Puniceibacterium sp. IMCC21224: one gene and its partners. The main gene of each other region encodes a partner of the protein of the gene in region 3 in a complex. Links are inferred from orthologs where the notes say so. Each region holds a gene or a part of one and is shown on either strand. Other genes may lie near its edges.

What was found. Proteins that work in one complex are often made in the same cells at the same time.
Region 1: the proteins of accD (region 3) and accB are in contact, whole or in part, in a solved structure (PDB 8UXZ), measured with the Escherichia coli proteins. The link is inferred for Puniceibacterium sp. IMCC21224 from one-to-one orthologs.
Region 2: the proteins of accD (region 3) and accC are in contact, whole or in part, in a solved structure (PDB 8UXZ), measured with the Escherichia coli proteins. The link is inferred for Puniceibacterium sp. IMCC21224 from one-to-one orthologs.

Annotation. Positions count from the first base shown.
Region 1 is NZ_LDPY01000001.1:1,434,894-1,437,762, reverse strand. It holds accB (acetyl-CoA carboxylase biotin carboxyl carrier protein), read left to right. Parts: upstream 1-1,131; coding sequence 1,132-1,608; downstream 1,609-2,869. Other genes in the region: accC (acetyl-CoA carboxylase biotin carboxylase subunit), read left to right, coding at 1,619-2,869; IMCC21224_RS06620 (hypothetical protein), read left to right, coding at 468-1,007; acs (acetate--CoA ligase), read left to right, coding at 1-311. UniProt on the Escherichia coli protein: This protein is a component of the acetyl coenzyme A carboxylase complex; first, biotin carboxylase catalyzes the carboxylation of the carrier protein and then the transcarboxylase transfers the carboxyl group to form malonyl-CoA.
Region 2 is NZ_LDPY01000001.1:1,433,969-1,436,886, forward strand. It holds accC (acetyl-CoA carboxylase biotin carboxylase subunit), read right to left. Parts: upstream 2,177-2,918; coding sequence 824-2,176; downstream 1-823. Other genes in the region: IMCC21224_RS06600 (DUF2155 domain-containing protein), read left to right, coding at 1-140; aat (leucyl/phenylalanyl-tRNA--protein transferase), read right to left, coding at 104-739; accB (acetyl-CoA carboxylase biotin carboxyl carrier protein), read right to left, coding at 2,187-2,663; IMCC21224_RS06620 (hypothetical protein), read right to left, coding at 2,788-2,918. UniProt on the Escherichia coli protein: This protein is a component of the acetyl coenzyme A carboxylase complex; first, biotin carboxylase catalyzes the carboxylation of the carrier protein and then the transcarboxylase transfers the carboxyl group to form malonyl-CoA.
Region 3 is NZ_LDPY01000001.1:708,237-711,006, forward strand. It holds accD (acetyl-CoA carboxylase, carboxyltransferase subunit beta), read right to left. Parts: upstream 1,967-2,770; coding sequence 1,034-1,966; downstream 1-1,033. Other genes in the region: IMCC21224_RS03185 (folylpolyglutamate synthase/dihydrofolate synthase family protein), read right to left, coding at 1-1,037; ilvD (dihydroxy-acid dehydratase), read left to right, coding at 2,156-2,770.

The sequences.
Region 1 (2,869 bases), 730 kb from region 3 along the record:
TGGTTGGCTATCCCCACGCCATCAAAGGTCAGGGCATCTATTGCTATGTCACCCTGATGAACGGAGTCGAACCCACCGAGGAGTTGCGCAAAGAACTGCGCGGCTGGGTGCGCGAAGAGATCGGGCCGATCGCCTCGCCGGACCTGATTCAATGGGCGCCCGGCCTGCCCAAGACCCGCTCGGGTAAGATCATGCGCCGTATCTTGCGCAAGATCGCGGAAAACGACCACGCAACCCTTGGCGATATTTCGACACTCGCCGATCCGTCCGTGGTGGATGACCTGATCGAAAATCGGATGCATCGCGACTGAGATCGTTTGATGCGGGCCGCGCTGGTGGCCCGCATCCTAAACGTGATTTTTCCGGTAATGCGGCTGGCGTTAACCTTTTGCTTTGATTCTCCGCCGAAATCGGCGTCTCTTCTGCTAGTCTGAGGTCGGGGGCCACAGCTACAAAGGACGCATATCATGCTTGTTCCGACGCTCGCGCCATGGGCAGCACCGCAGACCACCGGCCATCCGCTGGGCCTGCCCGCCACTACGCCCCTGCCATCGACCAGTCGCAAAGTCGCCCCTGTCAATCAACAGTCCACCAGCGACACAGGCCTCGAACAGGACAAATCGACCGCCCGCCTATGGTTCGAGGCGCAAGGTAGGCCAGATCCTGCAACCCATATCGCGCCCCCTTCGATCACCCAGCTGAAAATCATCGCTCTTTTATCAGAGCAGGCGGGAATCGACCCAACCACCGGAAATACCATTGCCGAAACCGACAGGGACGCCGCACTTTCCTCCGAACGCTCTGACCCGATCACTCCCGATGCGGCGCGCGATACCACCCCGACATCCGACCCGACGGGGACGACCAATACGCCCCCTCAAGAGCCCAACTCGACCGGCGTCGCAGCGCATGTCGCCATAGCGGGACAGATCATGCCACCCGACTCGGACGACGCTGTACCGCCCAAGAACCCGGCCAGTCACCACCATTTGGACATCTTTGCCTGACAGGACCGGGCCGCCGCACTCATTCGTCTACAGCATCGCTTTTCATACCGCGACCTATGGGCTACAAGCGGGCAGCCGATGGTGGCCCCGCAGGGCCGTTCGCAGTTGAACCGGGCGAGGATTCATGACCGAAAAGAAACACGACGCAGATGTGGCCTTTATCCAGGCACTGGCCGAATTGCTGCGCAAAAACGACCTGACCGAATTGCAGGTCAAACGTGAATATGGCGACGACGACAGTCTCAGCGTCCGTGTCAGCCGTCAGACGCAGATTGCACCGGCCCCCGTGGCCGCCGCGCCACTGGCCGTTGCTGCGGCTCCCGCGGCTGCGGCAACGGCCCCCGCAGCCGAGGATCCCGCGGCCCATCCGGGCGCTGTGACCTCACCGATGGTCGGCACCGTCTACATGCAGGGTGAACCAGGCTCGCCTGCCTTTATCCATGTCGGTCAGCCGGTGTCAGAAGGCGACACGCTGTTGATCGTCGAGGCAATGAAGACCATGAACCATATTCCCGCGCCACGTGCGGGCGTGGTCAAACGCATTCTGGTCGAGGATGGTGCCCCCGTCGAATACGGTGCGCCGCTCGTGATCCTCGAATAAGGCCGCTCCGATGTTTGACAAGATCCTGATCGCCAACCGGGGCGAAATTGCCCTGCGTGTCATCCGCGCCTGCCGCGAAATGGGAATCGCTTCGGTGGCGGTGCATTCCACCGCTGACAGTGACGCCATGCATGTGCGCATGGCGGACGAGACGATCTGCATCGGTCCGCCGCCCTCGATAAACTCCTACCTGTCGATTCCCGCCATCATCTCGGCCTGCGAAGTGACCGGCGCTCAGGCGATCCACCCCGGCTACGGCTTTCTTTCGGAAAATGCCCGCTTCGTGCAGATTGTCGAAGATCACGGCCTAACCTTTATCGGCCCGACCGCCGAACATATCCGTACCATGGGGGATAAAATCACCGCCAAGGACACGATGAAGGCGCTTGGTGTGCCCTGCGTCCCAGGCTCTGAAGGTGGTGTGCCCGATCTGGATACCGCCCGAACAGTCGGGGAAGAAATCGGTTATCCAGTGATCGTCAAGGCCACGGCCGGCGGCGGGGGGCGCGGCATGAAAGTTGCACTCGACGCCACTGGGATGGAGCACGCCTTCCACACCGCCCGCTCCGAATCCAAGGCCGCGTTTGGTAATGACGAAGTCTATATCGAGAAATACCTGACCACCCCGCGCCATATCGAAATCCAGGTCTTTGGCGATGGCAAGGGCGGCGCGGTGCATCTGGGCGAGCGCGACTGCTCGCTTCAGCGCCGCCATCAGAAGGTGTTCGAAGAGGCCCCTGGTCCCTGCATCACAGCCGAGGAACGCGCCCGCATTGGAAAAACCTGTGCAGACGCCGTGGCGGCGATCAACTACACTGGCGCTGGCACCATCGAATTTCTGTATGAGAACGGCGATTTCTACTTCATCGAGATGAACACCAGACTTCAGGTTGAACATCCCGTGACCGAAGGCATTTTTGGCGTCGATTTGGTGCGCGAACAGATCCGCGTCGCCTCGGGCCTGCCGATGTCGTTCAGCCAGGATGATCTAAAGATCAATGGCCACGCCATCGAGGTCCGCATCAACGCCGAGAAATTGCCGAACTTTGCGCCAAGCCCGGGACGTATCACCCAGTATCATGCGCCGGGTGGCCTGGGGGTGCGAATGGATTCCGCGCTATATGATGGCTACCGGATTCCCCCCTATTACGACAGCCTGATCGGCAAACTGATCGTGCATGGACGCGATCGACCAGAAGCTTTGGCGCGACTGAATCGCGCCCTGGGTGAGCTGATTGTCGATGGTGTCGATACCACAATC
Region 2 (2,918 bases), 730 kb from region 3 along the record:
CCTACGCCTTTTTGACCATCCGCGAGGTTGGCGTTGCTCAGCCAATATTCCGCGGGTGGATGGTTGCTTCGGCCCCGGCGTTGAACGCACTGGATCATCCGCGTTACGATGTCTGGGTGCTGCGCTGCAAGACCTCTTGACCCGAGGCTGGAAGCGGCACTGAGAGTATGTTCGCCTGAGCGTCCAGTGCATCCGCAAGACGACGCTGATAGTTAGAACGCGATATTTCGACGGCCCCCAGAGAGGCGAGGTGCGGTGTCAGGAATTGGGTGTCAAACAGCATGAAACCGGTCGTGCGCAGGTGGCAAATCAACCAGGCCAGCGCGACCTTTGATGCGTTGGTACGGCGAGAGAACATAGATTCTCCGCAAAAGGCCGATCCCAGGGTGACACCATAAACCCCACCGACGAGTTCGCGGTCTTGCCAGATTTCCAGTGAGTGTGCCTCACCCCGCCGGTGAAGGGCGCTGTATAAGGCAAAAATCTCGTTACTGATCCAGGTTTCATCCCGATCCGCGCATCCATGTACGACCTCTTGAAACGCCTGATTCAAGGTCACGGAGAACGTGTCGCGGCGCAATTGCCGTGCGAGGCTGCGCGAAATATGAAACCCTTCGAGTGGAAATATGCCCCTTCGCTGCGGATCGACCCAAAAAATCTCTGGATCATTGCGGCTTTCTGCCATCGGAAAGACGCCGTCACGGTAGGCCAGAATCAAAAGATCGGGTGTCACGTTCACGCCGACGCGGGCCCAAAAGTTTCGTGAAAACCTTTGGCAAGACTTTGTTCAAAAGTCTTTGGCGCGCGTCGGGTCATGAAAAAACTAGCCTTGCTGAAGTGCCTGTTCCAGCCATTTTTCCAACCAGTGGATATTGTAGGTTCCGGCATGGATATCGGGGTCCTGCAGCAGCGCGTGGAACAGCGGGATTGTGGTATCGACACCATCGACAATCAGCTCACCCAGGGCGCGATTCAGTCGCGCCAAAGCTTCTGGTCGATCGCGTCCATGCACGATCAGTTTGCCGATCAGGCTGTCGTAATAGGGGGGAATCCGGTAGCCATCATATAGCGCGGAATCCATTCGCACCCCCAGGCCACCCGGCGCATGATACTGGGTGATACGTCCCGGGCTTGGCGCAAAGTTCGGCAATTTCTCGGCGTTGATGCGGACCTCGATGGCGTGGCCATTGATCTTTAGATCATCCTGGCTGAACGACATCGGCAGGCCCGAGGCGACGCGGATCTGTTCGCGCACCAAATCGACGCCAAAAATGCCTTCGGTCACGGGATGTTCAACCTGAAGTCTGGTGTTCATCTCGATGAAGTAGAAATCGCCGTTCTCATACAGAAATTCGATGGTGCCAGCGCCAGTGTAGTTGATCGCCGCCACGGCGTCTGCACAGGTTTTTCCAATGCGGGCGCGTTCCTCGGCTGTGATGCAGGGACCAGGGGCCTCTTCGAACACCTTCTGATGGCGGCGCTGAAGCGAGCAGTCGCGCTCGCCCAGATGCACCGCGCCGCCCTTGCCATCGCCAAAGACCTGGATTTCGATATGGCGCGGGGTGGTCAGGTATTTCTCGATATAGACTTCGTCATTACCAAACGCGGCCTTGGATTCGGAGCGGGCGGTGTGGAAGGCGTGCTCCATCCCAGTGGCGTCGAGTGCAACTTTCATGCCGCGCCCCCCGCCGCCGGCCGTGGCCTTGACGATCACTGGATAACCGATTTCTTCCCCGACTGTTCGGGCGGTATCCAGATCGGGCACACCACCTTCAGAGCCTGGGACGCAGGGCACACCAAGCGCCTTCATCGTGTCCTTGGCGGTGATTTTATCCCCCATGGTACGGATATGTTCGGCGGTCGGGCCGATAAAGGTTAGGCCGTGATCTTCGACAATCTGCACGAAGCGGGCATTTTCCGAAAGAAAGCCGTAGCCGGGGTGGATCGCCTGAGCGCCGGTCACTTCGCAGGCCGAGATGATGGCGGGAATCGACAGGTAGGAGTTTATCGAGGGCGGCGGACCGATGCAGATCGTCTCGTCCGCCATGCGCACATGCATGGCGTCACTGTCAGCGGTGGAATGCACCGCCACCGAAGCGATTCCCATTTCGCGGCAGGCGCGGATGACACGCAGGGCAATTTCGCCCCGGTTGGCGATCAGGATCTTGTCAAACATCGGAGCGGCCTTATTCGAGGATCACGAGCGGCGCACCGTATTCGACGGGGGCACCATCCTCGACCAGAATGCGTTTGACCACGCCCGCACGTGGCGCGGGAATATGGTTCATGGTCTTCATTGCCTCGACGATCAACAGCGTGTCGCCTTCTGACACCGGCTGACCGACATGGATAAAGGCAGGCGAGCCTGGTTCACCCTGCATGTAGACGGTGCCGACCATCGGTGAGGTCACAGCGCCCGGATGGGCCGCGGGATCCTCGGCTGCGGGGGCCGTTGCCGCAGCCGCGGGAGCCGCAGCAACGGCCAGTGGCGCGGCGGCCACGGGGGCCGGTGCAATCTGCGTCTGACGGCTGACACGGACGCTGAGACTGTCGTCGTCGCCATATTCACGTTTGACCTGCAATTCGGTCAGGTCGTTTTTGCGCAGCAATTCGGCCAGTGCCTGGATAAAGGCCACATCTGCGTCGTGTTTCTTTTCGGTCATGAATCCTCGCCCGGTTCAACTGCGAACGGCCCTGCGGGGCCACCATCGGCTGCCCGCTTGTAGCCCATAGGTCGCGGTATGAAAAGCGATGCTGTAGACGAATGAGTGCGGCGGCCCGGTCCTGTCAGGCAAAGATGTCCAAATGGTGGTGACTGGCCGGGTTCTTGGGCGGTACAGCGTCGTCCGAGTCGGGTGGCATGATCTGTCCCGCTATGGCGACATGCGCTGCGACGCCGGTCGAGTTGGGCTCTTGAG
Region 3 (2,770 bases):
TAGCCGCGCACGTCCTTGGTGTTGAGCATGCCACAGATCAGATACGTGGGGCGGGCAGGCAACTGTGCCAGATGTGCGGCCAGCGCGTCGCCTGCGGCGGGGTTGTGACCGCCGTCAAGCCAGAGTTCCGCTTGCGGTGCCAGATCCGCCAGAGCACCTGTGCGCAGCCGCTGCATACGGGCGGGCCAGTCTGCGTGGGTTACAGCGGCTTCGCAGGCTTCCTCGGGCGCGCCAAGATGGCGCAGTGCCGCCAGTGCCGCGCCCGCGTTCATGTATTGATGCGCGCCGGGTAAGTTGGGCAGGGGCAGGTCCAGCAACCCGGTTTCGTCCTGATAGATCAGCCGCCCGCGTTCCTCACAGGCATGCCAATGCTGGCCATGCGCCAAAAGCGGCACACCAAGTCGGGCAGCCTGCGCCTCGATCACCGCCATGCCGTCGTCAGTTTGCGGACCGACGACGCAGGGTACGCCGCGCTTGAGGATCCCCGCCTTTTCAAAGGCGATCTTGGATACGGTGTCGCCAAGATAGCTTTCATGATCCATCGACACCGGGGTAATGATGGTCAGCGCGGGTTTGGCAACAACGTTGGTGGCATCGAGCCGACCACCAAGACCGACCTCAAGCAGCGTGTAGTCCGCGGGTGTGCGGACAAAGGCCAAAAGTGCTGCGCAGGTCGTGATTTCGAAATAGGTGATCGGGTCGGACCCGTTGGCGGCGTAACATTCGTCCAGTACATGCGCTAGGTCGGGCTCGGCAATCAGAGTCCCGGCCAGGCGGATGCGTTCGTGAAACCGTGTCAGATGCGGCGAGGTATAGGCGTGGACACGCAGATCCATCGCCTCGAGCCCGGCGCGGATCATCGCCTGTGTCGATCCCTTGCCATTGGTTCCGGCGATGTGGATGACTGGCGGCAGTTTTTGTTCCGGGTGATCCAGCGCCTCAAGCAGACGCCAGACGCGGTCTAGCGTAAGATCAATGATCTTGGGGTGCAGCGCCATCATCCGGTTCAGGATGTGGTCCGAAGAAAACACCGTCATTTTTGCGCTGGAGCAACCGACACTTTCGCCTCGTCGGCGTCATTGTCGGTGGGTGCAGGCAGATCACCGGCAATTGGCGGTGGCAGTCGCATCAGCATCCGAATGATCGAGATCAACTCGTCCCGCATTTTGCGCCGGTCGGTGACCCGGTCCAGCATGCCGTGTTCCAGTAGATATTCGGCGCGCTGGAACCCCTCGGGCAGCTTTTCGCGGATCGTCTGCTCAATCACGCGGGGACCGGCAAAGCAGATCAGCGCATTCGGCTCGGCAATCTGGACGTCCCCCAGCATGGCGTAAGAGGCGGTGACGCCACCAGTGGTCGGATGGGTCAATACGACGATATAGGGCAGGTTTGCTTCGCGCAGCATCTGGATCGCGACGGTCGAGCGGGGCATTTGCATAAGGCTCAGGATACCCTCCTGCATCCGGGCACCACCAGCGGCGGAAAAGAGGATGAGCGGACGCTTGAGCCGAACCGCCTCTTGCGCGGCCTTGACGATGGCGTTGCCCACATACATGCCCATTGAGCCTGCCATGAACGAAAAATCCTGCGCGGCCGCAACGATGGGCGTGCGCCCCATGTCGCCCGTGACGACCAGCATCGCCTCTTTTTCGGCCGTGGATTTCTGCGCGGCACGCAACCGGTCAGGATATTTCTTTTGATCGCGGAACTGTAGCGGATCGGCCAGCGGTTCGGGCACGGCGACATCGTGAAAAACGCCGCCGTCGAACAGGGCGAGGAACCGTTCGCGCGGGGTGATCGCCATGTGGTGCGCGCAGTTCGAACAAACCCAGAGATTGTCGCTGAGTTCGCGGTGAAACAACATCGTGCCGCATTCATCGCATTTCGACCAGAGGTTCTCGGGCACTTCGCGGCGCGAGAAAATCGAGTTGATGCGGGGGCGGACGTAGTTCGTGATCCAGTTCATGCCGTTCTTTCCCGGGTCGCCAGAATATGGCTGACTTAAGCGGGTGTCGTAGGAAATGCAATGCAGGCAAGGCGGTCTGGTCGCACCAGGGGCCACGCTGGTGGCGCAGGCAGTGTGATATCCGACTTGTGGTGACGGGGGGGCTTGGGTATTCCGGGGGGCACAACCGATTTTCAGGGAGGGCAGGCCATGCTCAAGCGTCCGTTCGACAAATCCAAATTGCCCAGCCGCCATGTGACCGAGGGTCCGGCCCGCGCGCCGCACCGGTCATATTACTACGCAATGGGCATGTCCGAGGCCGAGATTCATCAGCCTTTGGTCGGTGTCGCCACCTGCTGGAACGAGGCCGCGCCCTGTAATATTTCGCTCAACCGGCAGGCGCAGGCAGTTAAAATGGGGGTCAAGCAGGCCTTTGGCACCCCGCGTGAATTTACTACCATCACCGTGACGGACGGTATTGCCATGGGTCACGAGGGCATGCGCTCCAGCCTCGCCAGCCGCGAGGCGATTGCCGATACGGTCGAACTGACCATGCGCGGTCATTGCTACGACGCCATCGTGGGTCTTGCCGGGTGCGATAAATCCCTGCCAGGCATGATGATGGCCATGGTGCGACTCAACGTGCCATCGGTCTTTATCTATGGTGGGTCGATCCTGCCGGGGCGGTTGCATGGTAAGGACCTGACGGTACAGGATGTCTTTGAAGCCGTGGGCAAGCATCAGGCTGGCAATTTCTCGGATGAGGAACTCGAAGAGCTGGAGCGTGTCGCCTGCCCGAGTGCCGGAGCCTGTGGTGGTCAGTTT